Regions from separate parts of the Citrobacter rodentium NBRC 105723 genome, predicted to be linked through region 2. Evidence: predicted binding sites of a transcription regulator. Region 2 holds the regulator's gene; each other region holds the start of a gene.
The links. Region 2 encodes Fur, which represses iron uptake genes when iron is present. Its sites were predicted from a motif close to ATAATAATGAGAACNACTATCAA; they were not measured.
Positions count from the first base shown of each region.

Region 1 (8,077 bases), 1.4 Mb from region 2:
AATACTTCCAGCTTTCTGCGGCGGTGACCACTAACCACAATAACATTCAGTACATCAACCCGGAAGTGACCGCGCCGTTGCTGGACAGCGTCAACGTGATGGCTTACGACATCCATGGCGCTTTTGACTCCATCACCGGTCATAATGCGCCGCTTTATGCCAACAGCAAGGATGCCGATCAGAAGCTGAACGTTGCCTCCACGCTGCAGGAGTACAGCTCAACGTGGAATGTGCCAAAAAGTAAGCTGATGGTGGGTATCCCGTATTATGGCCGCGGCTGGGGGAGCGTTGAACCTACCGAGATCGTGAAAGGGCTGCCGGGGTTATTCGCCTCTGGCTCTGCGACCGTGCATGGCGCATGGGATGATGAAGGGCAGTTTACCGGCACCAACCCGTACTATCTGCTGAAGGAGTATGCGGCTTCCGCCGACTGGACCCGCTACTGGGATTCGGAGTCACAGGTTCCTTATTTATACAATGCCAAAACCAAAGAGTTTTTAACCTACGATGACCTTGAGTCAGTACAGAAGAAGGTCAACTTTATCAACCAGAACGGTTATGGCGGGGCGATAATCTGGGATCTGAGCGGCGACACGCCGGAGCATGAGCTGGGTGAGATTGTCGATGATATCATTGAGTTTCCTTCCGGGGACGTAAAAGCCGTTTTCCTGGACCTGTTCAACGGTAACCTGCGCATTAATGTGACTTTTGATAGCAGTAAACTTAGCGGCTCAAATAATTATCGCGTTGAAGTAGACGGTACATATGTTTACGACACAAAAGGTGACCGCAATTATAACTCAAAGCGTAATACCTATGGAGCACAGTCAATCATACGTAGTTATGCTGATTTAAGCAGTTTCCTTCATGTCGGCTCTGTCATTACCGTTAAACGTACCAGCCCCGATACAGAGGTTGTCGCGACGCTGACTGTTACGGAGGATATGCTGAAGGGGAATCTTCCGCTGGTAAGCAGTCCCGATGTCAAGTCTTTGTCCGTGAAGAAAGAGAAGGGTGTTCCTATGGTTTATGTCGGTTTTGCCGCTGATCAAGTTGCTTCAGGAACCGATAGTGCTTACATAATTAAATTGAGGGGTGATGCGACAGATGGTAAATACATCTTTAGTTGCGATTTAGGTAAGTGCTACTATTCTTTACAATCAACCAGCAATGGTATTACGACAGTGAGGGCTGATGAAAGCGCGATTTCGGCTGGTGAAACTATTGTAGTTGAACGTACCCTTCCAACTCCGGCAACGATTGCTAAACTTGTCGTTACGGAAGCTATGCTTAAATAAAAAACAGCTTTTTTTAATATGAGACGGGGCCGACATATTTCGGCCTCTTTTTTATAGTCCGCAATAAAAATTTACATAACTTTAGTATTTTTTCTCTCTATATTTATGCTCTCTGCAAGCCTGTCATTTATATTTATCAGTAATAGTTTCTGTTTGACACCCTTAAGTTTCGGTTGAATAAAAATAAAAGTCTTGCATTGTTATTAGTAATGATTATGTGATGATAAAAAATCACTACGTCTATATTTCTGTATATCACTATTATTTATCGATCAATAATCAGGTGCTTTTAATAAGCCGAAGGGCAATTGTGGTCTGTTTGTTTATTCTTTATGGTAATGGAGCCAGAAATGGCAGCTACACCAGTTGCTACATTACATTATTAAGGATAATATATGAAGCTCAATAAATTAACTTCCGTTATGTTTATTGCGGGGATGTCATTCTGTTTCTCATCCTTTGCGGCGACGTTGTCAATGAATGATGACGCGAACACGATCAGTGGGCTTAACAGCAGTCAGATGCTGAGTAAAAATAATGGCAGTACGTGGGAAGCCTGGACGGACTCCAGTAAGAATAATTTCCCCGGCGCGGTCACCGTTATGGTGGCGCAAAAGGATAATAATGCGATTAATTCCGTGGATTATGATCCCGCGGCGACTTACGGCACGGCGGGAACGCTGGTCCGTTACAACGGCTATTACTGGCAGAGCCAGTGGTGGGCGGATCCGGGCCGGATCCCGGGAAGCGATCCCGTCTGGCTGAAGGTCGGCCCGATTCAGATCCAGAATCTGGCGACGTTCACCTTTACCCCGTATAGCGGGCAAAAAGCGGCGGATTTGCAGAAAGAAGCAAAAGATAAAGTTGCGGCGCAGCGCAAGGTCATCGGCTATTTCCCGGAGTGGGGCGTGTATGAAGCGCATAACTATTTCACCCCGGATAAAATCGACTTCAGCCAGCTCACCCACCTGAACTATGGGTTTGCGGTGATCAAGGGTGGCGAAGTGGTTATCCACGACACCTATAAAGGCCCTGAACTGCTGCGCCAGCTGGATAAACTGACCGAGCAAAACGGCGTGACCAATATGGTTTCGGTCGGCGGCTGGAATAACTCTGAAGAAGGAGTGTTCGAGGAGGCGACCAGAACCCAGGAAGGCATCAATAAACTTGCCGACAGCATGATTGCCTTTATGCAGGAGTGGGGCTTTGATGGTATTGATATTGACTGGGAATACCCGGACAGCGACGCCGAAAGGGCAAACTTCACCAGTCTGGTTCAGACGCTGCGCAGCAAACTCGATGCGCTCGGTTTACAGAGCGATAAGTACTTCCAGCTTTCTGCCGCAGTGACCACTAACCACAATAATATCCAGTACATCAACCCGGAAGTGACCGCGCCGTTACTGGACAGCGTCAACGTGATGGCTTACGACATCCACGGCGCTTTCGACTCCATCACCGGACATAATGCGCCGCTTTATGCCAACAGCAAGGATGCCGATCAGAAGCTGAACGTTGCCTCCACGCTGCAGGAATACAGCACAACGTGGAATGTGCCAAAAAGCAAGCTGATGGTGGGCATCCCGTATTACGGTCGTGGATGGGGTAACGTGGCGCCGACAGAGATTGTCAAAGGGCTGCCGGGGTTATTCGCCTCTGGCTCGGCGACCGTGCATGGCGCATGGGATGATGAAGGGCAGTTTACCGGAACCAACCCGTACTATCTGCTGAAGGAGTATGCCGCTTCCGCCGACTGGACCCGCTACTGGGATTCGGAGTCACAGGTACCTTATTTATACAATGCCAAAACCAAAGAATTCCTGACCTACGATGACCCTGAGTCAGTGCAGAAGAAAGTCAACTTTATCAACCAGAACGGCTATGGCGGGGCGATAGTCTGGGATCTGAGCGGTGATACGCCGGAACATGAGCTGGGTGAGATTGTCGATGATGTTTTTGAGAAGATGATTACGGATGGGGTCATCTCTTTTGAACCTTATACTGGTCCAACTGAGCGGAACATGCGGCTGACTTTGTCTAAAGAAGCATTCAAGACACGTAAATTTGTTGCTTATCATAATGGTAAATATATGGGGCACACGGAAAGAAATTTATCGTATTACGGTAAACACTGGAGTGTGGATAATGGCCTTAATGAAGAAATAAAGCTACAATATTATTACAAACCGCAGGCTGGTGATGTGATTAAGTTGGTTGAAGATAACTGGATCAAAGAGACAGAGCTGAAAACAATTATTCTTACCGAAGATATGTTGAAGTAACCCAGAGGATTTCGAGAGAATAAATCCTTTACAGGAAGATGATCCCGAAACATTCGGGATCATCTTATAGTAACTCAGCATATTGAAGTTGCATTTTTATATAATTTCTGTTGCTTTTAATTCTTCTGTGAAGCCTTTAAGCTTATTCACATAAGTAATAATAGTAGGGAAACAAAAATTTACATAATTTTAGTATTTGCTCTCTCTATATTTATGCTCTCTGTAAGTCTGGTATTTATAGTTATCAATAATAGTTTCTGTTTGACACCCGTTAGCTTCGGTTCATTAAAAATAAAAAACCAGCCTTTCCATTAGTGATTTTTATGTAATGACAAAAAATTACCATGCCGATATTTCTGCATATCACCATTATTTATTGATAAATAATCAGGTGCTTTTAATAAGCAGAGGGGTAATTGTGGTCTGCTTATTTATTCTTTATGGTAACGGAGCCAGCAATGGCGGCTACATCAGTTGCTACATTACATTATTAAGGATAATATATGAAGCTCAATAAATTAACGGCTGCAATGTTTATTGCAGGGATGTCACTCACTTTCTCATCCTTTGCGGCGACGTTGTCAATGAATGATGACGCGAACACGATCAGTGGGCTTAACAGCAGTCAGATGCTGAGTAAAAATAATGGTAATACGTGGGAAGCCTGGACGGATGCCAGTGAGAATAATTTCCCGGGTTCTGTCACCGTTATTGTGGCGCAAAAGGATAATAATGCGATTAATTCCGTGGATTATGATCCCGCGGCGACTTACGGTACGGCGGGAACGCTGGTCCGTTATAACGGCTATTACTGGCAGAGCCAGTGGTGGGCGGATCCGGGCCGGATCCCGGGAAGCGATCCCGTCTGGCTGAGGGTCGGTCCGATTCAGATCCAGAATCTGGCGACGTTCACCTTTACCCCATATAGCGGGCAAAAGGCGGCAGATTTGCAGAAAGAAGGGAAAGATAAAGTTGCGGCGCAGCGCAAGGTTATCGGTTATTTCCCGGAGTGGGGTGTGTATGAAGCGCATAACTATTTCACCCCGGATAAAATTAACTTCAGCCAGCTCACCCACCTGAACTATGGTTTTGCGGTGATCAAGGGTGGCGAAGTGGTTATTCACGACACCTATAAGGGTCCTGAACTGCTGCGCCAGCTGGATAAGCTGACCGAGCAAAACGGTGTGACCAATATGGTTTCCGTCGGCGGCTGGAATAACTCCGAAGAAGGAGTATTTGAGGAGGCGACCAGAACCCAGGAAGGTATCAATAAACTTGCCGACAGCATGATTGCCTTTATGCAGGAATGGGGCTTTGATGGTATTGATATTGACTGGGAATACCCGGACAGCGACGCCGAAAGAGCAAACTTCACCAGTCTGGTGCAGACGCTGCGCAGCAAACTTGATGCGCTCGGTTTACAGAGCGATAAATACTTCCAGCTTTCGGCCGCAGTGACCACTAACCACAATAACATTCAGTACATCAATCCGGAAACGACAGCGCCGTTACTGGATAGCGTCAACGTGATGGCTTACGACATCCACGGCGCTTTTGACTCCATCACCGGTCATAATGCGCCGCTTTATGCCAACAGCAAGGATGCCGATCAGAAGCTGAATGTTGCCTCCACGCTGCAGGAATACAGTTCAACGTGGAAGGTGCCCAAAAACAAGCTGATGGTGGGCATCCCTTATTATGGTCGTGGATGGGGTAACGTGGCGCCGACAGAGATTGTCAAAGGGCTGCCGGGGTTATTCGCCTCTGGCTCTGCGACCGTGCATGGCGCATGGGATGATGAAGGGCAGTTTACCGGAACCAACCCGTACTATCTGCTGAAGGAGTATGCCGCTTCCGCCGACTGGACCCGCTACTGGGATTCGGAGTCACAGGTACCTTATTTATACAATGCCAAAACCAAAGAATTCCTGACCTACGATGACGCTGAGTCAGTACAGAAGAAAGTCAACTTTATCAACCAGAACGGTTATGGCGGGGCGATAATCTGGGATCTGAGCGGTGATACGCCGGAGCATGAACTGGGTGAAATTGTTGAGGGAGTCCTCAACCCCCCTTCAGATGTGAAGGATTTCACTATGGTGAATGGTCGTGTTTACACCATGATAGAGGCAACCGCGCAGAAAAAATCAAATCGTTATATCGTAAAATTTAACGGCAAATATTTATGTGAAAGCTATAAGGGTGATGTGCTGTACGGTACTAAAAGCAGCAGTAATGGTATTACCACGATGGGTTGTTCAACCAATTTCGTTCTGGGTGACAAGCTTACCGTAAGTCTTGAGTCAGGCAGTCCGGGTCTGTCTATCAATACTGGCGGTCCGATTCTGGGCGAACTGGTTGTTTCAGAGGAGCACCTGCCGTCTGCTTCCACTGAGCCAGTAAAAGGTTTTGCCTATAATAAAGCAAATAGCAGACTTGAAGCGAAACTCGAAGAGAATGCGCAAAAGGGCGAAAATCGCTATGTTGTTAAAAAAGATGGCAAAAATTATATTTGCGAAAGCTATAAAGGCTCTGTCTATTATAGCTATAAGTCTACCAAAAATGGCGTAGTGACAATGAGTTGCCCGATTAAACTTGAAGTTGGCAGTACTTACTCTTTGTCGGCTGAATCAAATATGCCAGGATATAATCCAAATACAAAAGGTCCTGTACTTTCGAGTTTTGTTGCTACTGCCGATATGAAGTAATAATCGAAGTCGATATATTTTTGAGCTAACTTGTTGAAAATAATCCCGTCATTTCTTTACGGATTTGGCGGGGTTTTTTTGAATTGTAATGAGAACAATAATCATTTATCATAACGGTGTTCATGGTTCGGGAGCGCATATGTACATCTGTTTATGTAACGGCATTAGCGATAAAAAGATCCGCCAGGCGGTTCGCCAGTTTCATCCTCAGTCATTTCAGCAATTACGCAAGTTTATTCCCGTTGGAAATCAATGCGGTAAATGCGTTCGCGCTGCGCGAGAAGTTATGCAGGACGAGTTAACGCAAATGCCCGAATTCAAAGAGATCGCCTGAGCCGCACTCTTTTTTTTGACATCCCTGTAGCCCCATCTACGCTCTAAGTGTGAAAGCGGAGGGTCTATATAATGAAAGGTGATGTTAAGATAATAAATTATCTCAATAAGTTATTGGGAAACGAGCTTGTCGCAATTAACCAGTATTTTCTCCATGCGAGAATGTTCAAAAACTGGGGCCTGAAACGTCTCAATGACGTGGAATACCATGAATCTATTGATGAAATGAAGCACGCCGATAAATATATCGAGCGTATTCTCTTTCTGGAAGGCATACCTAATCTGCAGGATCTTGGCAAACTGGGCATCGGCGAAGATGTCGAAGAGATGTTGCGCTCGGATCTCCGTCTGGAGCTGGAAGGCGCGAAAGATCTTCGCGAAGCGATAGCTTACGCCGACAGCGTTCACGACTATGTCAGCCGCGATATGATGATCGAGATCCTCGCTGATGAAGAGGGCCATATTGACTGGCTTGAAACGGAACTGGAGCTGATTAATAAAATGGGCATCCAGAACTACCTTCAGGCGCAGATTCGTGAAGAAAAATAAAAGCTGCAGGAAGGACTTCTGTCCTTCCTGATTTTACAGCGACGCCATCCACCAGAAATATCCCCAGCCGCTTACGGCCAGCCCCGGTCCGAATGGAATCACGGAAATTCGGCGGCGGGTGCGCAAAATCATCAGCAGGCCGTAGAATATACTCATCATGGCCGCGATATAAATTACTGGCGGCAGGCTTTGCCAGCCGGTCCACGCGCCCACCGCGGCAAACAGTTTAAGATCCCCATAACCGATGCCCTCTTTGCGCCATAACAGTCTGACGAAGGCGTTGAGCAACCAGAGTGAAGCGTAGCCTGCCGCCGCGCCTGTAATCGCCTCTTCACAGGAGATGAGGCCGGTATAACTGTTAAAAAGCAGGCCGCACCACAGCAGCGGCAGCGTGAGCTTATCGGGCAGCAGCAAATGACGCAGGTCGATTATGCATAGCGCCAGCGCAAACCAGAAATAGAGGAACAGCGCTATCGTCAGCGCAATGGCTTCAGGATGATAAAGATAGCAAAACAGGGCGGCAAGGGCGCAAAGCAGCTCCGAGAGCGGATAGCGAACGGCGATCGTGTTTTTACAATAGCGGCATTTTCCGCGTAGCCAGATCCAACTGAACAGGGGAATATTATCGTACCAGCGCAGCGATTGCCGACAGTGACAGCAGTGCGAAGCAGGGAGCCACAGATTCAGCTTCGCCGGTGCGGTCTGTTGATCAAGCATTATTGGCAGTCGCCAGGTGACCATCCCCATCGTACTGCCAGCAACCAGGCCCGCCAGCGTAAACAGAAGGCACATTTCAGCGCTTATCATTAATCACGGTCCTTACCGTCATTTTGCTGAGCGTTATAGCGTCGGCTTTGGCGGGGCTGGCGTGAAATTCAAGCGTTTCCACATACAGACCATGTCGGGA
Region 1 covers NZ_CP082833.1:853,751-861,827, reverse strand. The annotation lists gene K7R23_RS04095 (glycoside hydrolase family 18 protein) at 1-1,298, shown strand, start outside; gene K7R23_RS04090 (glycosyl hydrolase family 18 protein) at 1,694-3,580, shown strand; gene K7R23_RS04085 (glycoside hydrolase family 18 protein) at 4,084-6,288, shown strand; gene bfd (bacterioferritin-associated ferredoxin) at 6,428-6,622, shown strand; gene bfr (bacterioferritin) at 6,694-7,170, shown strand; gene K7R23_RS04070 (prepilin peptidase) at 7,204-7,977, opposite strand; gene gspM (type II secretion system protein GspM) at 7,964-8,077, opposite strand, start outside.
Region 1: a site for Fur is predicted at 6,371-6,393, ahead of bfd (bacterioferritin-associated ferredoxin). Genes of this name have one in related genera too.

Region 2 (8,077 bases):
ACTGATGCAGGCTTTCGCAGCAGCTGGTTTCACCACATCCGTTCTCTGGGCTGGGATTTTGTCGGACGAGTCAGGGGCAGCCTCTATTTTCAGGTCGTCGGGGATGAAGATTGGCAGATGGCGCGGGATATTGCATCATCAACAACGGCGCGCTATCTGGGATTCGGGCGACTGGCACGCAACGCCAGTCGTGACTGTCCGGGACATTTTTACACCGTACATAAGAGGGCGACGGGCAGGAAAAGCAGCCAGCATTACCCCAGAACAGACAGGATGTACCGTAAAAATGCGCGTGAACCGTGGCTGCTTTTTACCAGCCTGATGGAATATAAGCCACGCGAGATTGTTAAAATTTATAGTCGCCGTATGCAGATAGAACAGAACTTCAGGGATGAAAAAAGCGAGCGCTATGGGTTGGGACTGCGGGCAAGTAAAAGCCGGGGGGAGAAACGAATATCCGTGCTTTGCCTGGTTGCAGTTCTCTACAGCATCATCATATGGCTGACAGGATATTACCTTGAAAGTAAGGGAATAAATCGATGGTTCCAGGCGAACAGTGAGAAATCACGCAGGGTGCTGTCGTATCTGACATTGAGTGAAAATGTCATCAGGCAGTCGCCGGGGCTCCTGTCGGGGATGAACCCCGACAGGGTATACGCCGATATGGCGAGGGCCTATCGAAACATTATTATGGTGTATTAATGATGTTTCTGGGGATCCCTCAGGTCTTATGGCGCCTTTTCATTTCACTTCACGTTATGCGTTTTTCAGCACTTCGCTGACGATTTCCACCGCTTCTTTTTCAATCTGCTTGCGGTGCTCTTCGCCGAGGAAGCTTTCGCAATAGATCTTATAGGCATCTTCCGTACCGGAAGGACGCGCGGCGAACCAGCCGTTGTCGGTCATCACTTTCAGACCGCCAATCGACGCGCCGTTGCCCGGCGCTGCCGTCAGACGTGCGGTGATAGGGTCGCCCGCCAGCGTGCTGGCGCTGACCATCTCCGGAGAGAGCTTAGACAGCGCGGCTTTTTGCGCGGAGGTGGCGCCCGCCTGCAAACGGTTATAGCTTGGCGCGCCGAAACGCTTCGCCAGCTCGTTGTAATGCTCCTGCGGGTTCTTGCCGGTAACCGCGGTGATTTCCGCCGCCAGCAGGCACATGATGATCCCGTCTTTATCGGTAGACCACGGCGTACCGTCGAAACGCAGGAACGATGCCCCCGCGCTCTCTTCGCCGCCGAAGCCGAAGCTGCCGTCGAAAAGCCCGTCAACAAACCACTTAAAGCCAACCGGCACTTCCACAAGCCGACGGCCCAGGTCGTTGACCACGCGGTCAATCATCGCGGAAGAGACCAGCGTCTTACCGACCGCCACCTCTTTGCCCCACTGCGGACGATGCCGGAACAGATAGTTAATGGCGACCGCCAGATAGTGGTTAGGGTTCATCAGCCCCGCGGGGGTAACGATGCCGTGACGGTCATAGTCCGGATCGTTGGCGAAGGCCAGATCGAACTTATCACGAAGCGCCAGCAGACCGGCCATCGCGCACTCAGAGGAGCAGTCCATGCGGATCGCCCCGTCCTTATCCAGATGCATAAAGCGGAAGGTCTGATCCACCTGATCGTTCACAATGGTCAGGTTCAGCTTGTAGTGTTCAGCAATGCGCTTCCAGTATTCGATACCGGAGCCGCCCAGCGGATCGACGCCCAGCGTCAGGCCCGCCTTCTGGATCGCGGTCATATCAACAATTTCCGCCAGCCCTTCAACGAACGGCTGCACCAGATCCTGCTCTTTGACGTGACCAGACGCCATCGCCGCGTCGAGAGAAATGCGCTTCACCCCCTTCAGTCCGTCGGCCAGCAGCGCGTTCGCGCGATCTTCCACCACTCTGGTGACGTTGGTGTCCGCCGGGCCGCCGTTTGGCGGATTGTATTTGATGCCGCCATCTTCCGGCGGGTTATGGGACGGCGTGATCACAATACCGTCGGCCAGCGGACCGCCCTTCTTATTGTGTACCAGGATAGCGTTCGACACCGCAGGCGTCGGGGTAAACCCGTTGTTCTCCTGAACAATCACGTCGACGCCGTTGGCGGCCAGCACTTCAAGTACGGAGATAAACGCCGGTTCGGACAGCGCATGGGTGTCTTTACCGACATAGCAAGGGCCAGTGATACCGTTTTTCGCCCGTTCTTCGGCGATGGCCTGGGCAATCGCCAGAATGTGCGGCTCGTTAAAGCTGTGACGGCCAGCGCTGCCGCGGTGTCCGGAGGTGCCGAACTTCACCGCGTGCTCTTTATTCCCTGTCTCTGGCTTCAGGACATAATATTGCGCCGTCAGCTGGGCGACGTTAATCAAATCACTTTGTTGCGCAGGTTGACCTGCACGGGTGTGGATTGCCATTGCCTGGTCCTTTTATGCAAGCATTAAATTGTTCCGCAAACCTTTTCAATCAATTCCGCCGGGAATTGCATTGACTGCATGATGTGTTCAATCATGCTGCATTTACGGCCGGTGTTGGTGTTAGTGATCACCCAGTACGGCGTGCCTGGCACATGTTTAGGCTTAGTCTGGTTACCGTTTTTCAGCAACGTCTGTTCATCCGCCGCGAAGTAAACGCGCGTGCGGCCATGCAGCGACTCGGTTGCCTCGGCAAACGCCTGGTGATCCAGTGAATAAAGTGTAGACAGCACCAGCATAAAGCGATTCACCGCTTTTCTCTGTTCCGCATATTCATCGGACAGCAGCAGCTCACGCATGGCGCGCACCTTATCTTTGACAGGATTGACGGGCTTCGTCTCCGCGCTCACAGGCTGCGCGGCGCGAACCTCTTTGGTTGCGGAAGCGACAGGCTGTGATGCAGCGGAAAACTTCAACATACGCCGTAAAATGTCGGATGCGCTCTCGCCGATATGCTTCGTGTGGCTGGCAATATAGCTGTAGAGTTCATCATCAACTTCAATCGTTTTCATCTTAATCCAGTGCGGTGTCTTATCTGATCTGAATACAAATCGTTGGAATTATAGGAGCAAATCCCAACAGCGGATAGCGTCAAGCCTGGCTGAACGAAAAACTCGGAGTAAACCGTATCAGTTGCAGCCCGGCGGCAGAATGGTCAACATAATACCCTAACCCGACAGAGCGAAAAAAAGAACTTTGCCATGAAATTGAATATCCGAGCGCAAACTGCACAAAACCTGCACAATAATTCTCCCATCGTCCTTGTTCACGGTCTGTTTGGCAGCCTGGACAATCTTGGCGGCCTGGCGCGCGAGCTGGTCAGCGACCATGACATTATTCAGGTCGATATGCGCAACCATGGCTTTTCGCCGCGCGACCCGCGGATGGATTATCCGGCGATGGCGCAGGATCTGCGCGATACGCTGGATGCGCAGCAGATCGAAAAGGCCACCTTTATCGGCCACTCGATGGGCGGTAAAGCGGTGATGGCCCTGACCGCGCTGGCGCCGGAGCGGATTGATGGCCTGGTGGCGATCGATATCGCCCCGGTGGACTACCAGGTGCGACGCCACGACGAGATTTTCGCGGCGATCAACGCGGTGACGACATCGGATGCGCAGACGCGCCAGCAGGCGGCGGCGGTGATGCGCGAGCATCTCAAAGAGGAAGGCGTGATTCAGTTTTTGCTGAAATCGTATGTCGACGGCGAATGGCGTTTTAACGTTCCGGTACTGTGGGATCAGTATCCGCATATTGTCGGCTGGGAGCCGGTTGCGGCCTGGGATCGCCCGGCGCTGTTTATCCCCGGCGGCAACTCACCTTACGTCACCGAAGCGTATCGCGCGGATCTGCTCGCCCAGTTCCCGCAGGCGCGCGCCCATGTGATTGCCGGCGCCGGCCATTGGGTCCATGCCGAAAAGCCCGACGCGGTGCTGCGCGCCATCCGCCGCTATCTGAACGATATCGCCGACTGATTAAAAACTCAGCGTCCGCGCGCGATTACGTGCGCTAACGTTGGCGCGCCTCATTCGCTGATGTATGATGGCGCGCTATCCATCCGGGCAGAGGCCTGGCTGATTGTTTCCCCGAAGTCACCAAAATCATGGCCAAAGAACAAACGGACCGTACGACATTAGATCTGTTCGCGCACGAGCGTCGCCCGGGAAGACCGAAAACCAATCCGCTTTCCCGCGATGAACAGCTGCGCATCAACAAGCGCAACCAGCTAAAACGCGATAAAGTTCGTGGCCTTAAGCGTGTCGAACTCAAGCTCAACGCCGAAGCCGTCGATGCCCTCAATGAGCTGGCGGAATCCCGCAATATGAGCCGTAGCGAACTGATCGAAGAGATGCTGATGACCCAACTGGCGGCGCTGCGCGGCCAGGGAGCGCTCTGATTTCCCCGCTTTAACCACTTTCGTGTAGCATGAAGTGCACTCGCGTGCGTTTGCTATTTCCGCATACCTGACTGTTCTGCTATGATTGCCCTTATCTGTGGGCAATTCGCCCCCACCATTTCAATAAGTTTCAAGAGGTTACTTTACTCATGGCAATCACTGGCATTTTTTTCGGCAGCGACACCGGGAATACCGAAAATATCGCAAAAATGATTCAAAAACAGCTTGGTAAAGATGTTGCCGATGTGCACGACATTGCAAAAAGCAGCAAAGAAGATCTCGAAGGCTATGACATTCTCCTGCTCGGCATCCCGACCTGGTACTACGGCGAAGCGCAGTGCGACTGGGACGACTTTTTCCCGACCCTGGAAGAGATTGATTTCAACGGCAAGCTGGTGGCGCTGTTCGGCTGCGGCGACCAGGAAGATTACGCGGAATACTTCTGCGACGCATTAGGCACCATCCGCGATATTATTGAACCGCGCGGCGCGACCATCGTCGGCCACTGGCCAACCGCCGGCTATCATTTTGAAGCGTCAAAAGGGCTGGCCGATGACGATCACTTTGTTGGCCTGGCTATCGACGAAGACCGTCAGCCGGAACTGACCGCTGAGCGCGTGGAAAAATGGGTTAAGCAGATCTCTGACGAACTGCACCTCGACGACATCATCAACGCCTGATGAAAACGCGGCGCAGCTCAGTTTGCGCCGCATCAATAGATAAAAGCAATCAAAATAATTGCTACAAATTTGTAACTTTCTTGCCCATCCCTGTACAATGTGCGGGAGTTATTAGGTGGCGCTCTCATTTCCAGGCAATACCACGTTTTTTATTAACATTTGCCCGAGGCTTGCAGTTTTCATTTAAGGATGGCGGTCCTATAATGAGAGGCATTATCTCGAGTGCAATTTCTGTCACTTCTTGTATGAAGTGAATCGTTTAGCAACAGGACAGATTCCGCATGACTGACAACAATACCGCATTAAAGAAGGCTGGCCTGAAAGTAACGCTTCCTCGTTTAAAAATTCTGGAAGTTCTTCAGGAACCGGATAACCATCACGTCAGTGCGGAAGATTTATACAAACGACTGATCGACATGGGTGAAGAAATTGGCCTGGCGACCGTGTATCGCGTACTGAACCAGTTCGATGACGCCGGTATCGTCACCCGCCACAATTTTGAAGGCGGCAAATCCGTTTTTGAGCTGACCCAGCAGCATCATCACGATCACCTTATCTGCCTTGACTGCGGCAAAGTGATTGAATTCAGCGACGACTCTATCGAAGCGCGCCAGCGTGAGATTGCGGCGAAACATGGTATCCGCCTGACGAACCATAGCCTCTATCTGTACGGCCACTGCGCCGAAGGCGACTGCCGCGAAGACGACCACGCGCACGACGCGAAATAATTTACCTCGCGATGAAAAGCCAGCCTGTCGGTTGGCTTTTTTTATGGCTTCAGCCCCCTTCCCTCCACCGCCTTGTTGCTTTAATGTAAAAATCTCCTCCTCCTCTTCTTATCCGGAGTCTCGAAATGGAACTTCGTCAGCTGCGTTATTTCGTGCGCATTGTGGAAACCGGCAGCATGGGCAACGCGGCGCTCGACCTTGATATTGGCGTCTCCGCGCTGAGCCAGCAGATGACGCGGCTGGAGAATGAACTCGCCATCCGCCTGCTGCAACGCACCTCACGGGGCGTCACGCCGACCAATGCCGGGCTGGCCTTTTACTCCCAGGCGCAGCTGGCGCTACGCCACGCCGACGATGCCGTCCTCGCCGCGCGCGAGGCGCGCCTCTCCGGACACGTCAGCGTCGGTATGGCGCCAAGTACCGCCTCGGTGCTGGGTATGCCGTTTATCCATGCGATGCGGGAAAGCTACCCCGACGTCCGCCTGCATGTAGTGGAAAGCCTTTCCGGTAATCTGGAGCGGATGATCAATACCCGTCAACTGGATTTAGCGGTTGTTTTCCAGAAAGAGAAAATCCTGCGCTGGAGCGCCAGGCCGGTGCTGGAAGAGCGGCTGTTTCTGATCGGCGCGCATGACCTGCTGGCGAATCTTCCCGACGAGCGCATCACCCCGGTGCAGCTCTCCTCTGTCCCGCTGATTATGCCAAGCCTCGGGCACGGGCTGCGCGGCAGACTGGAGGCCATCGCGCAGGAGCACGGCCTGCACATTGAAATTGCGGCTGAAATAGACGGACTGGCGCTGTTAATGCGGGCGGTACGCGAAGGACTTGGCGCGACGCTACAGCCCGGCGCGGCGGTATCACACCTTGACAGGGATGCGCTGAGAGTGATCGGCGTCGACAATCCGGTACTCAGTCGTCCCAATTTTCTGGTCAGTTTATCCGATGACGAACTCCCCCCGGCAGGCCTGGCCGCCCGCGTGGTGCTGACAAAAGTCATGCGTCAGCTGGTGGAAGCGGGAGTCTGGCCCGGCGCGACCCTTTACGTTAACTAAACGGGCCTTCAGGAACGCGTCATAGCGCCCTTACAACTCATGCGTATACATTTTCATTACAAATTTAACATTTGTTAAAGGTAATGGAGTTTACGATGGTTGATGTACTGGTGATCGGCGGCGGCAATGCCGCATTATGCGCCGCCTTAACCGCCCGGCAAGCTGGCGCGTCGGTGCTGCTGCTGGAGGCGGCGCCGCGGGAGTGGCGCGGCGGCAATTCTCAGCACACCCGCAATTTGCGCTGTATGCACGACGCCCCGCAGGATGTGCTGGTCGACAGTTACCCCGAAGAGGAGTTCTGGCAGGATCTCTGGCGCGTCACCGGCGGCAATACCAATGAAGCGCTGGCGCGCCTGGTGATCCGCACCTCTTCACACTGCCGCGACTGGATGCGTAAGCACGGCGTAAACTTTCAGCCGCCGCTCTCCGGCGCCCTGCACGTGGCGCGCACCAACGCCTTTTTTATGGGCGGCGGCAAGGCGCTGGTCAACGCCTATTACCGCAGCGCAGAAAATCTGGGGGTCGCTATTCGCTACAACACCCCGGTGCAGGCGCTGGAACTGCATAACGGCGAGTTTGTCGCCGCGCTGGCGGGAGACGAACGTATTACCGCCAGAACCTGCGTGCTCGCCGCCGGCGGTTTCGAGTCTAATCGCGAGTGGCTGCGCGAAGCCTGGGGGCAGAACGCGCGCGGCGAATGGCCCGCCGATAACTTTCTGATTCGCGGCACCCGCTTTAATCAGGGAGTCTTGCTGAAATTTATGATTGATGCCGGAGCGGATATTATCGGCGATCCTTCACAGTCGCACTGCGTGGCGATTGATGCCCGTGCACCGCTGTATGACGGCGGGATTTGCACCCGCGTGGACTGCGTCTCTTTAGGCGTAGTCGTGAACCGTGACGCTGAGCGCTTTTATGACGAAGGCGAAGATTTCTGGCCGAAACGCTACGCCATCTGGGGGCGGCTGGTCGCCCAACAGCCGGGGCAAACTGGCTTTTCCATTATCGACAGCAAAGCCATCGGCCACTTTATGCCGCCGGTATTCCCCGGCGCGCAGGGCGATACGCTGGAGGAACTGGCCCGCCAGCTGGGGCTGGATGAACAACGCTTTACCGATACCATCACCCGCTACAACCAGGCCTGCCAGCCCGGCCAGTTTGACCACACCACGCTGGATAACTGCGCGACGGCAGCGTTAACGCCGCCGAAAACGCACTGGGCGCGCCCCATTGATACGCCGCCCTATTATGGCTACGCCCTGCGTC
Region 2 covers NZ_CP082833.1:4,832,940-4,841,016, forward strand. The annotation lists gene K7R23_RS23010 (IS4-like element ISCro2 family transposase) at 1-702, shown strand, start outside; gene pgm (phosphoglucomutase (alpha-D-glucose-1,6-bisphosphate-dependent)) at 757-2,397, opposite strand; gene seqA (replication initiation negative regulator SeqA) at 2,421-2,966, opposite strand; gene ybfF (esterase) at 3,156-3,929, shown strand; gene ybfE (LexA regulated protein) at 4,058-4,351, shown strand; gene fldA (flavodoxin FldA) at 4,501-5,031, shown strand; partial or broken gene K7R23_RS26020 (fur leader peptide) at 5,235-5,320, shown strand; gene fur (ferric iron uptake transcriptional regulator) at 5,313-5,759, shown strand; gene tcuR (tricarballylate utilization LysR family transcriptional regulator TcuR) at 5,885-6,811, shown strand; gene tcuA (FAD-dependent tricarballylate dehydrogenase TcuA) at 6,907-8,077, shown strand, end outside.

Region 3 (8,077 bases), 2.1 Mb from region 2:
AGCGCATGATGACCACCCAACAGCGTCTGCTGTCGGATATCTCGCATGAACTGAGAACGCCGTTGACCCGCTTACAGCTGGGCACCGCGCTGCTGCGCCGCCGCAGCGGCGAGAGCAAAGAGCTTGAGCGTATCGAAACCGAAGCGCAGCGTCTGGACAGCATGATCAACGACCTGTTGGTGATGTCGCGCAATCAGCAGAAAAACGCGCTGGTCAGCGAAACGATGAAAGCCAACCAGCTGTGGGGCGAAGTACTGGACAACGCCGCCTTTGAAGCCGAACAGATGGGCAAATCGCTGACGGTGAACTTCCCGCCGGGGCCGTGGCCGCTGTACGGCAACCCGAACGCGCTGGAAAGCGCGCTGGAAAATATCGTCCGCAACGCGCTGCGCTATTCGCATACGCAGATAGAAGTTGGCTTCGCGGTGGATAAAGACGGGATTACCATCACCGTGGATGACGATGGTCCGGGCGTGAGTCCCGAGGACCGCGAGCAGATCTTCCGCCCGTTTTACCGAACGGATGAAGCGCGCGATCGCGAATCCGGCGGCACCGGGCTGGGGCTGGCGATTGTCGAAACCGCCATCCAGCAGCATCGTGGTTGGGTAAAGGCGGAAGACAGCCCGCTGGGCGGATTGCGGCTGGTGATCTGGTTACCGCTGTATAAGCGTTCGTAATAACGCTGAGTTGCCGGATGGCGGCGTAAACGCCTTATCCGGCCTACAACCGTAGCCCCGCTAAGCGTACCGCCCACAGGCCTGATAAGCACAGCGCCATCAGGTAAATTAGCGCCGGATGGCGGCGTTCCGCCTTATCCGGCCTACAATCGCAGCCCCGCTAAGCGCGCCATCCGTAGGCCTGATAAGCGCAGCGCCATCAGGCAAATTAGCGCCGGATGGCGGCGTTCCGCCTTATCCGGCCTACAACCGCAACCCTATTAAGCGCACCGCCCGTAGGCCTGATAAGCGTAGCGCCATCAGGCAAATAGCGCCGGATGGCGGCGTTCCGCCTTATCCGGCCTACAACCGCAACCCCGTTAAGCGCACCGCCCACAGGCCTGATAAGCGCAGCGCCATCAGGCAAATAGCACCGGATGGCGGCCGGGTGATATTTCTCCCTTGCCTGCTCCGTCAGCCGCGCAGACGCCGCGACTGATCTTCGATTTTGCCGCTCAGACGGCGCTTCTGCATCGTTCTGGTCCAGCTTTTCGACAACCCGGCCGCCGACAGCAAACGGTGATACTGCTCATCATCAAACGGCATATGCCAGGCTATCGCAATCGCTTCCTGTACCGATACATCGCTGACGCGTGAAATCAGCTCCAGCGGCGCGTCGGTCGACACTTTCCCTGGCGCAATCACGCTGCACAACCAGCCGGTTTTACCGCTGTTTTGCATCTGGCTTGCCATATCGCTGATGCCGAAATGGAAGTTAAGCTTATGACACGGCGAACGCGGCTGCGTCACCTGAATCAGCGCCTCGCCCCAGCGCAGGATATCACCGATAAAGACATTCTCCTCGGTCAGCCCTTCCGTCGACAGGTTTTCGCCAAAAGCGGGCGCCGCGAACCGATCCGCCAGTCCGGGGAATTCACGCGCCCAGTACGCATAATGTTCGCGCGGGTAGTGGCACAGCGCGCGATCCGGCCCGCCGTGGATTTTCTTCTCCGCCTGCTGGTCGCCTTCCAGACCGCGCTCCGTCAGCATCAGCTCGCCATCGACCTGAATTTTGGCAATCGCGCTGGGACGGTTTCCCGCATAGTCCTGAATCCTGCCGGTAAATACCTCTACTGGATAGCGCATCTGTTCCCTCTCCCCGATAATTTGCCTTATTTAACCACAATTATTTTACTTCAGGTGCGCAAAATGAGAGCGCGATTCACATGATGCCGAAGGATACATGCTATCAATGAAGGTGTTTTTGAAACGCCATTTCATAATAAGGAGTCGACAACGTGACAGATCAAACGCAGTTTGCTGGCGTCTGGTGCCCCTCCATTACGCCGATGGATCATAACGGACAGATCGATCTCGCGGGGCTGAAGCAGCATCTTCAACGCCTGACCGAGGCGAAGATCGACGTGATTTTACTGATGGGCAGTATCGGGGAGTTCGCCTCCTTCTCTGTTGAAGAGCGGCTGTTGTTGATTCGCGAAGCGCGCGCCATGAGCACGCTGAAGATGGTTGCCAACGTCTCCGCCACCTGTTTGCAGGATGTGCTGCTGATGGCGCAGGAAGCGTATCGCTCCGGTTACGACGCGGTGATGGTACTGCCGCCCTATTATTACGGCCAGATGGCAAAACAGCTGTTGAGCTACTTCCGCCGGTTGGGGCAACAGCTTGACGGTAAATGGTTCGCCTATAACTTTCCGGCGCGCACCGGCTGCGATTTAACGCCGGAGCTGATCGCCACTCTCGCCGCCGAATTCCCGAATTTCGCTGGCATTAAAGATACCGTCGACTGCCAGTCGCATACCCGTAGCATGATTCAAGCGACCCGCGCGGTACGTGACGATTTCGCCGTGCTCTCCGGCTATGACGAGTATTACATTCCCAACCTGCTGGCGGGCGGCGCGGGGATTATCTCCGGGCTGAACAACGTTATGCCGGAGCTGTTTGTCAGCGCCCGTGAGGCGTTCCGGGCGGGCGATCTCGCCGCGTTACAGGAGATTCAGCAGAAGATCGGCGTCTATATGGCGATTTACGCCATCGGCGAGGATTTTGTCACCACCATCAAAACGGTGGTGTCGCGGAAGTTTGGCTACTGCACCGGCGTATCGCGCAATGCGGGCGGTGAACTGAATGAACAACAGTGCCGGACCATCGACGAGGTATTTGGCCGCTAAATGAAAATAGCCCGGCTTACCGGGCTTAAACAGGCCATTGCAGGCCGGATTGCGCTCGCGCCATCCGGCTAATTGACTTATTTTTTAGCCGCGAAACGGGCTGCTGCTTCGTCCCAGTTCACCACGTTCCAGAACTCTTTGATGTAGTCCGGACGACGGTTCTGGAATTTCAGGTAGTAAGCGTGTTCCCACACGTCCAGGCCGAGGATCGGGAAGCCGGATGCGCCAGAGATCGCTTCGCCCATCAGCGGGGAGTCCTGGTTGGCGGTAGAAACTACGGCTAGTTTATCACCTTTCAGCACCAGCCATGCCCAGCCGGAGCCGAAACGGGTTGCTGCGGCTTTCTCGAACTCTTCTTTAAATTTCTCAACGGAACCGAAATCGCGTTCGATAGCGGCCTTCAGATCGCCCTGCAGAGTCGTGCCTTTTTTCAGGCCTTTCCAGAACAGGCTGTGGTTAGCGTGGCCGCCCGCGTTATTGCGCAGGACGGTTTTCTTGTCGGCAGGCACCTGATCCAGCTTCGTAATCAGCTCTTCCACCGGCAGAGAGGCGAATTCCGGCAGGCTTTCCAGCGCTGCATTGGCGTTGTTTACATAAGTCTGATGGTGTTTAGTGTGGTGGATTTCCATCGTCTGCTTATCGAAGTGCGGTTCCAGGGCATCGTAAGCGTACGGCAGGGATGGCAGTGTATAACTCATAATCATCTCCATTATTATCGAGCGGCTGGTTGTTAATGCCGCGTAAGCAGTTGGTTCATTATAGTTAATTAAATGATATTGAAAATGATTATCAATGCCGTAGTTTTTGTGTGGTTATATTTTTGCCGCCCTTTTTTCGTTATGTGAGCCAAATCACCCACTTAACGATCTGATTGCCATCAACACCGCCACCGCGGCAATTGTCAAAAGGTTAATCATCTGCGCAATTTTTAAACTCATTACGTCGGAGGGGTAATACCGGCGATAAAAACAATGAGGATGACGTGATGAGTAACGCGATTACGATGGGTATTTTTTGGCATTTGATAGGCGCGGCCAGTGCAGCCTGTTTCTATGCTCCGTTCAAACAGGTCAAACAATGGTCATGGGAAACGATGTGGTCGGTTGGCGGGATTGTGTCGTGGCTGATCCTGCCGTGGGCCATCAGCGCCATGCTGTTACCGGACTTCTGGGGCTATTACAGTTCTTTCAACCTCTCAACCCTGCTCCCTGTCTTCCTGTTCGGCGCGATGTGGGGCATCGGCAACATTAACTATGGCCTGACCATGCGCTATCTCGGCATGTCGATGGGCATTGGCATCGCCATCGGCATTACGCTGATTGTCGGTACGCTAATGACGCCGATCATCAACGGCAATTTTGACGTGCTGATCAATACCGAAGGCGGACGAATGACCCTGCTGGGCGTGCTGGTCGCGCTGATTGGCGTCGGCATCGTCACCCGCGCGGGACAGCTCAAAGAGCGCAAAATGGGCATCAGGGCCGAAGAATTTAACCTGAAAAAAGGTCTGCTGCTGGCGGTAATGTGCGGCATCTTCTCCGCGGGTATGTCGTTTGCGATGAACGCCGCAAAACCGATGCACGAAGCGGCGGCCGCGCTGGGCGTCGACCCGCTGTACGTCGCGTTGCCAAGCTACGTGGTTATTATGGGCGGCGGCGCGCTGATTAACCTCGGCTTCTGCTTTATCCGTCTGGCAAAAGTGAAGAACCTGTCGATAAAAGCCGACTTCTCGCTGGCAAAACCGCTGATTATCTCCAACGTGCTGCTCTCCGCGCTGGGCGGCCTGATGTGGTATCTCCAGTTCTTCTTCTACGCCTGGGGCCATGCGCGCATTCCGGCGCAGTATGATTACATCAGCTGGATGCTGCACATGAGCTTCTATGTGCTGTGCGGCGGCATCGTCGGTCTGGTGCTGAAAGAGTGGAAAAACGCCGGTCGCCGTCCCGTCAGCGTGCTGAGCCTGGGCTGCGTGGTGATTATCATCGCCGCCAATATCGTCGGCCTCGGTATGGCAAGCTAATTGCTCTGATGACTGAGATGACGCCACTGACTGGGCGTCATCCCGGTTTCCCTGGTGAACACCACGGAAAAGTAATTACTGTCCTCAAAACCGCACTGCATGGAAATTTCACTGATCATCAGCCGACTGTGCTGCAGTAAATACTGCGCATGACAGATACGCACCTGCCGCTGATACTGGTTGATAGTCATGCCGGTCTGATTGCGGAACTGCTGTCGCAATACGCGTTCGCTGCACCCTTCCCGATCGCAAAATTTATCCAGCGCAAAGGCGCGCTCAAGGCTGCCTGCCAGCGCGGTGATCAGTTTATCAAGCAGCGTTTCGCTGGAGGTCGCCGGCAGGTTGTCTGTGGCGTAGCGATAGCGCTTCAGCGTCAACGCCAGTTGGGCGAAAAGCAGTTCCGCCATGTCGTTGGCGAGCGGCTCGCGCTGGTTGCTTTCATGCTCCAGTTGGCCGATCACCTGCCGCGCCTGGGCCATGCCGGTGCTGCCGAGCCGCCAGTGCGCCTGCCTTGTCGCGCCGTTAAAGCCCGGTATTACCGCCTTCCAGTCAACGTTGAGCTTCAGGCGTTCCGGGCAGTAAATAATGTTCTGCAAAACCAGATCGTTAACGGAGGTGTAGGAGTGTTTATCTTCGGCGCGAATGTAAAACAGATCGCCGCGGGTAATACGGTAGGGGCGATCGTTCAGCACATGCAGTCCGTTACCCCGCCAGACCATCACCAGTTCACAAAACTCATGCGTATGTTCCGCAAACACGTTTTGCGGATAGCGATCGGCGACGGCGACGGCCTGTTCGTCACCGGCAAAGAAATCTTTTTTTAACAGGACCAGCTGATTCGCCACCACGTTACCTCAACCTGAATATCTGCCGGATGGCGCTACGCTTATCCGGCCTACAGAACGCCATCCGGCATTCAAGGGAGTGATTATCAGCAAACTGGCGGCAAAAAACGGTGATAGCTTTCGCGTTACTGGAGCAACGCATCGCGCCCCTGACGGATATCGCGCGGGGACCAGTTAAATTCCCGGCGAAAAAGCGTCGAAAAGTGGTTACTGTCGCCAAAACCGCAGTGATAAGCGATCTCGGTGACGCTTTCATCGCTGTGACGCAGCAGGTGGCGGGCTTTAATCAGACGCAGGCGATTCAGATAGCGCTGCGGGGTTAATCCGGTATGTTGCTTGAGCTGGCGGTGCAGCGTGCGCAGGGAAAGCGAAAACCGCTCGGCCAGCGCCTCCCAGCAGATCTCCTCGGCGAAATGATCCTCCAGCCAGGCCATCAGCTGATTCAGCCGCGCATCGTTGTTTTCCGCCCCCTCCATCAGGCTGCTTCTGCGCAACAATACCAGCAGCTGCATAAACAGAATTTCGCGGTTCGCCAGCGCGGGAAGATCCATCTCATCGTCGTTCTGCTCCATCTGCGCCACCAGCTGGCGTACCTGCGCCAGCGCGCTTTGGTTTACCCGCCAGTGCGAGGGGTACATGCCGTCCCGCTCCTGGGGAAGCAGCTGATTCAACCCGGAGAGAAACTGAAACGCATCGGGCGAGCGATAGAGCACGTTAGTCAGACACAGATTGTCGGTATGTTCATATAAGTGCCGATCGTGGTCGCGAACAAAGCACACCGTGCCGCCGCTAATGGTATAGGGCTGGCCGTTAAAAACGTGAATGCCGGTGCCATGTTCCACAATCACAATTTCATGAAAATCATGATGATGCTCCGGAAAGGCAGACTGCGGCAGCCGGGGCTCAATGGCAACCGGCGCGTTACCTGATGGGAAAAAATCCACGCTGTGCAATACGGTCATGATGATCCCTTCCGGATGTAATGAACATGGCAAAATAGTAATTAAGGGTTATCAACCTCACCTTAAATTTTTGACCTGAAACCGTGCAAACAGCGTCGATTTTTCAAGAAAGGGCGGGAAAGATCAGGAATTGCGGTCGCCGTCACATCCACTATTTTGAGGCGTTTTACCGGAAACTGTGAACGTTATCACGTTCACCTTTGCTTTCTTGCCAGCGGCTAATTTTGCCTGTCAGTTACGAGAAGGTGCGCCAGAGCGAGGTTTTTTAGACTGGGCCTAATGAAACTCAGAAGGACCTCGCTATGACTTTTCGCCATTGTGTGGCTGTCGATCTCGGCGCATCCAGCGGCCGCGTAATGCTGGCGCGCTACGACAGTGAACACCGCACCCTGACGCTGCGTGAAATCCACCGCTTCGTGAACTGCCTGCAAAAACAGGATGGTTTCGATACGTGGGACGTCGACAGCCTTGAAGACGCCATTCGCCTCGGGCTGGAAAAGGTCTGCGATGAAGGCATTCGCATCGACAGCATCGGCATTGATACCTGGGGCGTGGACTTTGTTCTGCTGGATAAGCAGGGCCAGCGCGTCGGGCTGCCGGTGTCCTATCGCGACAGCCGCACCACGGGCATTATGCCGCAGGCGCAAAAACAGCTCGGCAAAGCCAATATCTATCAGCGCAGCGGGATCCAGTTTCTGCCGTTCAATACGCTGTACCAGCTGCGCGCGCTGGTCGAACAGCAGCCGGAGCTGGCGTCGCAGGTGGCCCATGCCCTGCTGATCCCTGACTATTTCAGCTATCGCCTGACCGGCGAAATGAACTGGGAATACACCAACGCCACCACCACGCAACTGGTCAATATCAACAGCGACGACTGGGACGATACCCTGCTGGCGTGGACCGGCGCGGATAAAGCCTGGTTTGGCCGCCCTGCGCATCCCGGCAATGTGATCGGCTACTGGATCTGCCCGCAAAAAAATCAGATCCCGGTGGTCGCCGTCGCCAGCCACGATACCGCCAGCGCGGTTATCGCCTCGCCGCTGGCGAATAAGCACAGCGCCTACCTCTCTTCCGGCACCTGGTCGCTGATGGGTTTTGAAAGCCTGACGCCGTACACCAACGACGCGGCGCTGGCGGCCAACATCACCAACGAAGGCGGCGCGGAAGGCCGCTATCGGGTGCTGAAAAATATTATGGGGCTGTGGCTGCTCCAGCGGGTGCTGAAAGAGCGCCAGGTCACCGACCTGCCGGCGCTGATCGCAAAAACGCAGTCGCTTGCAGCCTGCCGCTTCCTGATCAACCCCAACGACGACCGCTTCATCAACCCTGACGATATGTGCGCCGAAATTCAGGCCGCCTGCCGTGAATCCGGCCAGCCTGTGCCTGCCAGCGACGCGGAGCTGGC
Region 3 covers NZ_CP082833.1:1,544,860-1,552,936, reverse strand. The annotation lists gene cpxA (envelope stress sensor histidine kinase CpxA) at 1-677, shown strand, start outside; gene yiiM (6-hydroxyaminopurine reductase) at 1,131-1,802, opposite strand; gene K7R23_RS07305 (dihydrodipicolinate synthase family protein) at 1,955-2,845, shown strand; gene sodA (superoxide dismutase [Mn]) at 2,923-3,543, opposite strand; gene rhaT (L-rhamnose/proton symporter RhaT) at 3,831-4,865, shown strand; gene rhaR (HTH-type transcriptional activator RhaR) at 4,862-5,710, opposite strand; gene rhaS (HTH-type transcriptional activator RhaS) at 5,836-6,672, opposite strand; gene rhaB (rhamnulokinase) at 6,975-8,077, shown strand, end outside.
Region 3: a site for Fur is predicted at 3,616-3,638, ahead of sodA (superoxide dismutase [Mn]). Genes of this name have one in related genera too.

Region 4 (8,077 bases), 420 kb from region 2:
GTCGCTGGCGTAATCCGGCTCGTCGTGCTCATGCTGCATACCCAGCGGCGCGCCGGTCTGCTTATCGCGTCCGAAAATGGTTTGTTGTTCTTTAAGCGGCGTCCGGTCCCAGAACTCAACGCGAAACTGAATCACCCGCACCGCCTGATAGCTTCCGCCTGTCGTCCAGGCCGGTTCGTCCTGCTCCGGCGTCACCCAAACGACCGCCTGCATCAGCTTTTCGTTACGGCTGTCGGGATTCGCCGTGCCGTCTTTAAAGCCGAGCAAATTAACGGGCGTCTCCTTACCCTTGCTGCGCGCCGCGTGATCGGAAATAAATCCTTCCCGCTTCCAGCGTACGCTCAGCAGGTCCGGCGTATGCTTGATGATATCGCGCAGGGCATGAATCACCGTATCCTGAGTATTGGCGCAAATTTGTAACAGCAGGTCGCCATGACAAAGCGCCGCATCCAGCGAGTCATTTGGAAAGCGGGTCATTTTTTGTAGCGCCTTTGGCCGCTGCGCCTGCAAACCGAAACGCTCATCAAATAATGAATGACCAACCGACAGGGTCATGGTCAGGTTATCCGGCGCGATGTAGGCCCCGAGGATACCGGAGTCCATCGGCGGCAGGCGCGGATTCGGCGTTTCCGGCGCCGGTCCACCTGCCGTCAGAAAGGCCATGCGCGTCGTCAGCAAACGGAATAAGCGTTCAAGATCGGCCCTGTCGCTTGCCAGAACGTCAAAAGCCACCAGCATCATTGACGCCTGTTGCGGCGTCAGGATCCCGGCCTGATGCGCACCATAAAAAGGCTGCGTTTCACCACGCGCGTCGGGAGACAGGGTGCCCGGCGCGCTTTGCGGGGTGCGCGCATGGGCAACCGGACAGCTGCCAGCCAGCGCCAGCGCGCCAATCCCTTTCAGTAAACGTCGGCGTGACGGTTCGCTCACGCCGTGTTGATCATCGTACTGCATAGCGCTTAATCCAGTCCCAGCACGCCGCGTAGCTGCGCCAGATCTTCCGCCAGCGCGGTAATCGGGCCTTTCAGCGCATTACGGTCAGCATCAGTCAGCTTATCGTAGGTTTCAAAGCCGTCCTGAGTACGGTATTTGGCGAGGATAACATCCACTTTTTTAAAGTTGGCATCGACCTTCACCAGCAGCTCCGCATTCGCTTTCTGCAACTGCGGGCGCAGCAGATTGACAATTTTCTGCGCGCCGTCAACGTTGGCCTGAAAATCCCACAAATCGGTATGGCTGTAGCGATCTTCTTCGCCGCTGATTTTGCTGGCGGCGACTTCTTCGATCAGCCCGGCGGCTCCGCCCACCACTTTTGACGGCGGGAAGGCCAGCTCGCTAATGCGTTTTTGCAAATCCTGTACGTCTGCGTACAGCTGGTCAGCATACTTTTCCATCCCTTCGACGCTGTTATCGCCGAAAAGCGCCTTCTCCAGGCGGTGGAAGCCGGTAAATTTCGGATCGGCGGCTTTTTGTTCGTAGTCATCTTCGCGGGCATCAATACTGCCGTCGAGATCGGAGAACAGCTCGGCAATCGGCTCAATGCGCTCATAGTGCTGGCGCGTCGGCGCGTAGAGGGATTTCGCTTTTTCGATATCACCCGCCTTCACCGCGTCGGTAAAGGCTTTGGTCCCGGCAACCAGCTGCGCGGTTTCGGCAGTGACATACTTTTTGTAGTCGGTAATGGCGCTACCCAGACTCAGTAACGCGTCGCTCTTGTCGGCATCCGCTGTCGATGAACCTTTCACAATCAGCTTCCCTTTCAGGTTGGACAGCAGGCCGCAGGTCATCTCATATTCGCCAGGCTGCAGGCTGGCGGTCATTTTCTGGCTGAAGCCGGGGGCGATATTTTCTCGCTCCTCAACCACCATCACCCCTTTAAGTATTTCCCACTCCAGCGCTTTCTGGCTGTGGTTCTGAATAATAAATTGCGTCTTACCGGCGTTCACCGTGAGGGTCATCGGTTCGCACTGTTTATCGGTTACCGTAACGTTAACCTTTGGTATATCGGCGGCGTGAGCCGTCAATGCGGAAGCAAACAGCGCAGCCATGCCAGGCAGCAGCGCACTACGGCGGAAGTTATTCGTCATGACCATCCCTTTCAGTAAGTATGTTGTAACTAATTAAAAGACTTTATCGCACGGCGTTATGGCGCGGCGCGCGATGCCGTTGTGCCTGCACGCGGCGGCATAGCAAATAGCACCAGCGCCGGAATGAAATAGATAAACCAGACGGCCACCTCGCTGACGCTCGGCGCTTCCTGGTAGCCAAAAATCCCTTCCATCAGGGTACCCGCCAGCGAATGGGTGGAAAGCACGCCGCTCATATCGAAGGCGATCTGCTGGAAATGATTCCACAAGCCCGCTTCATGGAAGGCGCGGATCGCCCCCGCCGCCAGACCCGCGGCGACCAGCAGAATGAACAGGCTGGTCCACTTAAAGAAGGCGCCGAGATTCAGGCGGACACCGCCCCAGTAGAGTAAGAAACCGAGCGCCACGGCGACTGCCAGCCCCAGCACGGCGCCGATCGGCGGCCAGATGCCCACATCCTGTTGAAATGCCGCCAACAGGAAAAAGACCGACTCCAGCCCTTCGCGGGCAACGGCGAAAAATACCATCAGGATGAGCGCCCAGCCGTGATGATTTCCGCGCTGCAGCGCGTTGTCCACCGCCTGTTCGAGCTGCACTCTGACGTTGCGCGACACCTTGCGCATCCAGAAAACCATCCAGGTAAGGATGACCACCGCAATGACCGCGACGATACCTTCAAACAGCTCCTGTTCTTTTTGCGGAAACTCGCCGGTGGTTTCATTAATGAAAACGCCCAGCGCCAGGCAAAGCGCGGCGGCGAGAAAGACGCCAATCCACATCACGCCAATCCAGCGTTCTCGTTGGGTACGCTTCAGATAGCTGGCAATCAGGCTGACGATCAGCGCGGCCTCCAGCCCTTCACGCAGCATAATCAGAAATGGAACAAACATGCCGGACACCCTTAAACGTTATTCTCAGTCAACTGATGCAAAGAAAAGTAAATTACATTGATAGTGATTATCATTACGCAAGCAAAAAACTCAAGCGGAATGTACTCAGAATGATGTCCGAATGTAAACACTTAGCGTGATAAGGGTTGATAATGTGCTAATGAAGCGAGGCCAATAATCAGGCCCGCGCAAGGCGGGCCTGAAAGGAAAGCGTGCGGAAGTCGGCGCGCAAAGGGACGGATTAGTTTTCCTGCAAACGCGATGGCGGCGCGGAATGGTAATGCGTATCCGCCTCGGCGAAGCGTTGCATCATGGCAGCTGACGGCGCCTTACCCAGCAGGCTGAAAATAACGATCCCGATACTGCCAAAAATAAAGCCCGGAATGATTTCATACAGATCCAGCCAGCCGAACTGTTTCCAGATGATGACGGTTGCCGCGCCGATAACCATTCCCGCCAGCGCGCCGTTGCGGGTCATGCGCGACCACATGACGGAGAACAGCACCACCGGGCCAAAGGCGGCACCGAAACCGGCCCACGCGTAGCTCACCAGTCCCAGTACGCGGTTATCCGGGTTCGCAGCCAGCGCAATAGCCACCAGCGCGACCACCAGCACCATAATACGCCCTACCCACACCAGCTCCTGCTGGCTGGCGCCTTTGCGCAGAAACGCCTTATACAGATCTTCGGTAATCGCGCTGGAGCAAACCAGCAGCTGGCAGCTCAGCGTTGACATCACCGCCGCCAGAATGGCGGAGAGCAGAATACCGGCAATCCACGGGTTAAACAGGATTTGCGCAAGTTCAATGAACACGCGCTCGGCGTTCTGATTCACCGCGCCAGCCTGCGCCGGATTATTATTAAAGTAAGCGATGCCGAAGAAGCCGACCGCCACCGCGCCTGCAAGGCAGAGGATCATCCAGGCCATACTGATACGACGCGCGTGAACGATGCTGTGATGAGAATCCGCCGCCATAAAGCGCGCCAGAATATGCGGCTGGCCGAAGTAGCCCAATCCCCACCCCATCAGGGAGATGATAGCGACGAAATTCAGCCCTTTGAGCATATCGACGTTTTCAATACTTTTTTGCTTAATCACTTCCAGCGAGTCGCCAAAGCCGCCCACGCTGATAATCACTATCACCGGCGTCAGGATCAGCGCGAAAATCATCAGGCTGGCCTGCACGGTATCGGTCCAGCTTACCGCCAGAAAGCCGCCGATAAAGGTATAAAGAATGGTCGCCGCCGCGCCTGCCCACAGGGCGGTTTCGTAGCTCATGCCGAAGGTGCTTTCAAACAGACGCGCGCCAGCCACAATCCCGGAAGCGCAGTAGATGGTAAAGAACAGCAGGATCACCAGCGCGGAGATAATACGCAGGATTCGGCTTTTGTCTTCGAAACGGCCGGTAAAATAGTCCGGCAGCGTCAGGGCGTTATTATTGTGTTCAGTATGAACGCGCAGGCGACCGGCGACCAGCTTCCAGTTGATCCACGCGCCCAGCGTCAGGCCAATGGCGATCCAGCTTTCTGAAATACCGGACAGGAAAATCGCCCCGGGCAACCCCATTAGCAACCAGCCGCTCATATCCGATGCGCCTGCGGATAATGCCGTGACGAAGGGGCCAAGGCTGCGGCCACCTAAAATATAATCATCAAAGTTTTTGGTTGAACGCCAGGCGATAAAACCAATCAGTATCATGCCAAAAATATAAATACAGAATGTCACCAGCATCGGTGTGCTAATTGCCATAAATTCTCCAGTCTTTTCTGTTTTATTGCCCTGCCGGAACGTAGCAAAGCGTTGTAATTGCCAGGCGACCGTATCCTGCCGGAAGCGCGGGGTATTCACAATCGATTTAACACATCATTTACATCAAATTTTATCACTGAGGAATACTATTTTCTTACAGGTTGCACTCTCTCACATTTTTTGCGGTTGCACCTTTTAAAAATGTTAACTATCGCAGAGAAAAAGAGAACGCCATTGTTTACCCCCTCGCCTGTTTATTTTCTTTTATTAACAATTCATTCATTTTTAAGCTTGTTATGCAGGTCACATTTAACGTGGTTGCACAAAGTTGCAACATGATAGATATTTCTCGGTAACTTTCAGCAGGACATTACCGAACAACAGGAGCACATGGCATGGGAACCACCACGATGGGGGTCAAACTCGACGACGCTACGCGGGAGCGAATTAAATCAGCGGCGACGCGCATCGATCGCACGCCGCACTGGCTGATTAAGCAGGCCATTTTTACCTACCTCGAAAAACTGGAAAGTGAAGAGGCGCTGCCGGAGCTTCCCGCGCTGCTGGCCGGAGCGGCGAATGAGAGCGATGAAGCCGTTTCACCGCAGGAAGAGACGCACCAGCCGTTCCTCGAATTTGCCGAACAGATCCTCCCGCAGTCGGTGTCACGCGCCGCCATTACCGCCGCCTGGCGTCGTTCTGAAACCGACGCGGTTTCCATGCTGATGGAGCAGGCGCGCCTGCCGCAGCCGGTCGCTGAACAGGCGCACCGACTGGCGTATCAGTTGGCGGATAAATTGCGCAACCAGAAAACCGCCAGCGGCCGCGCCGGAATGGTGCAGGGCCTGTTGCAGGAGTTCTCGCTCTCCTCGCAGGAAGGCGTTGCCCTGATGTGCCTGGCGGAGGCGCTGCTGCGGATCCCGGACAAAGCGACGCGCGATGCGCTGATTCGCGACAAAATCAGCAACGGCAACTGGCATTCGCACATTGGCCGCAGCCCGTCGCTGTTTGTTAACGCCGCCACCTGGGGACTGCTGTTTACCGGCAAACTGGTATCCACCCATAATGAAGCCAACCTCTCTCGTTCGCTGAACCGCATTATCGGTAAGCGCGGCGAACCGCTGATCCGCAAAGGCGTCGACATGGCGATGCGCCTGATGGGCGAACAGTTCGTCACCGGCGAAACGATAGCCGAAGCGCTGGCGAACGCGCGTAAGCTGGAAGAGAAAGGCTTCCGCTACTCCTACGATATGCTCGGCGAAGCCGCGCTCACCGCCGCCGATGCCCAGGCCTATATGGTCTCCTACCAGCAGGCGATCCACGCTATCGGCAAAGCCTCTAACGGTCGCGGCATCTATGAGGGTCCCGGCATCTCAATTAAGCTCTCCGCCCTGCATCCGCGCTACAGCCGCGCGCAGTACGATCGGGTAATGGAAGAGCTTTATCCGCGCCTGAAGTCGCTGACGCTGCTGGCGCGCCAGTACGATATCGGCATCAACATTGACGCGGAAGAAGCCGACCGGCTGGAGATCTCCTTAGATCTGCTGGAAAAACTGTGTTTCGAACCGGAACTGGCCGGCTGGAACGGCATCGGCTTCGTGATTCAGGCCTATCAGAAACGCTGCCCGTTCGTCATTGATTATCTGATCGATCTGGCGACCCGCAGCCGCCGTCGTCTGATGATTCGTCTGGTGAAGGGCGCCTACTGGGACAGCGAAATCAAGCGCGCCCAAATGGAGGGTCTGGAAGGCTATCCGGTCTATACCCGCAAGGTCTATACCGACGTCTCTTACCTGGCCTGCGCGAAGAAGCTGCTGGCGGTGCCTAATCTGATCTATCCGCAGTTCGCCACCCATAACGCCCACACCCTGGCGGCGATCTACCATCTCGCCGGTCAGAACTACTATCCGGGCCAGTACGAGTTCCAGTGCCTGCACGGCATGGGCGAACCGCTGTATGAGCAGGTCACCGGTAAAGTGGCGGATGGCAAGCTGAACCGTCCGTGTCGCATTTATGCGCCGGTGGGCACCCATGAAACGCTGCTGGCGTATCTGGTACGTCGTCTGCTGGAAAACGGGGCGAACACGTCGTTTGTTAACCGTATTGCCGATACCACCCTGCCGCTGGATGAGCTGGTGGCCGACCCGGTAGAGGCTGTCGAAAAGCTGGCGCAGCAGGAAGGTCAGAGCGGCCTGCCGCATCCGAAAATCCCGCTGCCGCGCGATCTCTACGGTAAAGGCCGCGCAAACTCCGCCGGGCTGGATCTCGCCAACGAACACCGTCTGGCTTCCCTCTCCTCTGCCCTGCTTAACAGCGCGCTGCAAAAATGGCAGGCGAAGCCCGTGCTGGAAGAGGCGGTCGCCGAAGGCGAAATGAGCCCGGTGGTTAACCCCGCCGAGCCGAAGGACATTGTCGGCTTTGCGCGTGAAGCCAGCGAGGCGGAAGTGGAGCAGGCGCTGCAAAGCGCGGTAAACAGTGCGCCAATCTGGTTTGCCACTCCGCCGCAGGAACGCGCGGCGATCCTGCATCGCGCTGCGGTACTAATGGAAGGCCAGATGCAGACGCTGATCGGCATTCTGGTGCGCGAAGCCGGAAAAACCTTCAGCAACGCGATTGCCGAAGTCCGCGAAGCGGTGGATTTCCTGCATTATTACGCTGGCCAGGTACGCGACGATTTTGATAACGAAACGCACCGCCCGCTGGGGCCGGTGGTCTGTATCAGCCCGTGGAACTTCCCGCTAGCCATCTTCACCGGCCAAATCGCCGCCGCGCTGGCCGCGGGCAACAGCGTGCTGGCTAAACCGGCGGAGCAGACCCCGCTTATCGCCGCTCAGGGCATTGCGATTCTGCTGGAAGCGGGCGTACCGCCAGGCGTCGTACAGCTGCTGCCGGGACGCGGGGAAACCGTGGGTGCGAAGTTGACCGCCGACAGCCGCGTTCGCGGCGTGATGTTTACCGGTTCGACGGAAGTTGCGACGCTGCTGCAACGTAGCATCGCCACCCGTCTGGACGCGCAGGGACGCCCAATTCCGTTGATCGCCGAAACCGGCGGTATGAACGCCATGATTGTCGACTCTTCGGCGCTGACCGAACAGGTGGTGGTCGACGTGCTGGCCTCGGCGTTTGACAGCGCCGGACAGCGCTGCTCGGCCCTGCGCGTACTTTGCCTGCAGGATGACATTGCCGACCACACGCTGAAAATGCTGCGCGGCGCAATGGCGGAGTGCCGGATGGGCAATCCGGGACGTCTCACCACCGATATCGGTCCGGTGATTGATGAAGAAGCGAAAAATAATATCGAACGCCATATTCAGGCAATGCGCGCGAAAGGCCGCCCGGTATTCCAGGCG
Region 4 covers NZ_CP082833.1:4,413,154-4,421,230, forward strand. The annotation lists gene efeB (iron uptake transporter deferrochelatase/peroxidase subunit) at 1-954, opposite strand, end outside; gene efeO (iron uptake system protein EfeO) at 960-2,087, opposite strand; gene efeU (iron uptake transporter permease EfeU) at 2,144-2,977, opposite strand; gene putP (sodium/proline symporter PutP) at 3,219-4,727, opposite strand; gene putA (trifunctional transcriptional regulator/proline dehydrogenase/L-glutamate gamma-semialdehyde dehydrogenase) at 5,123-8,077, shown strand, end outside.
Region 4: a site for Fur is predicted at 3,035-3,057, ahead of efeU (iron uptake transporter permease EfeU). Genes of this name have one in related genera too.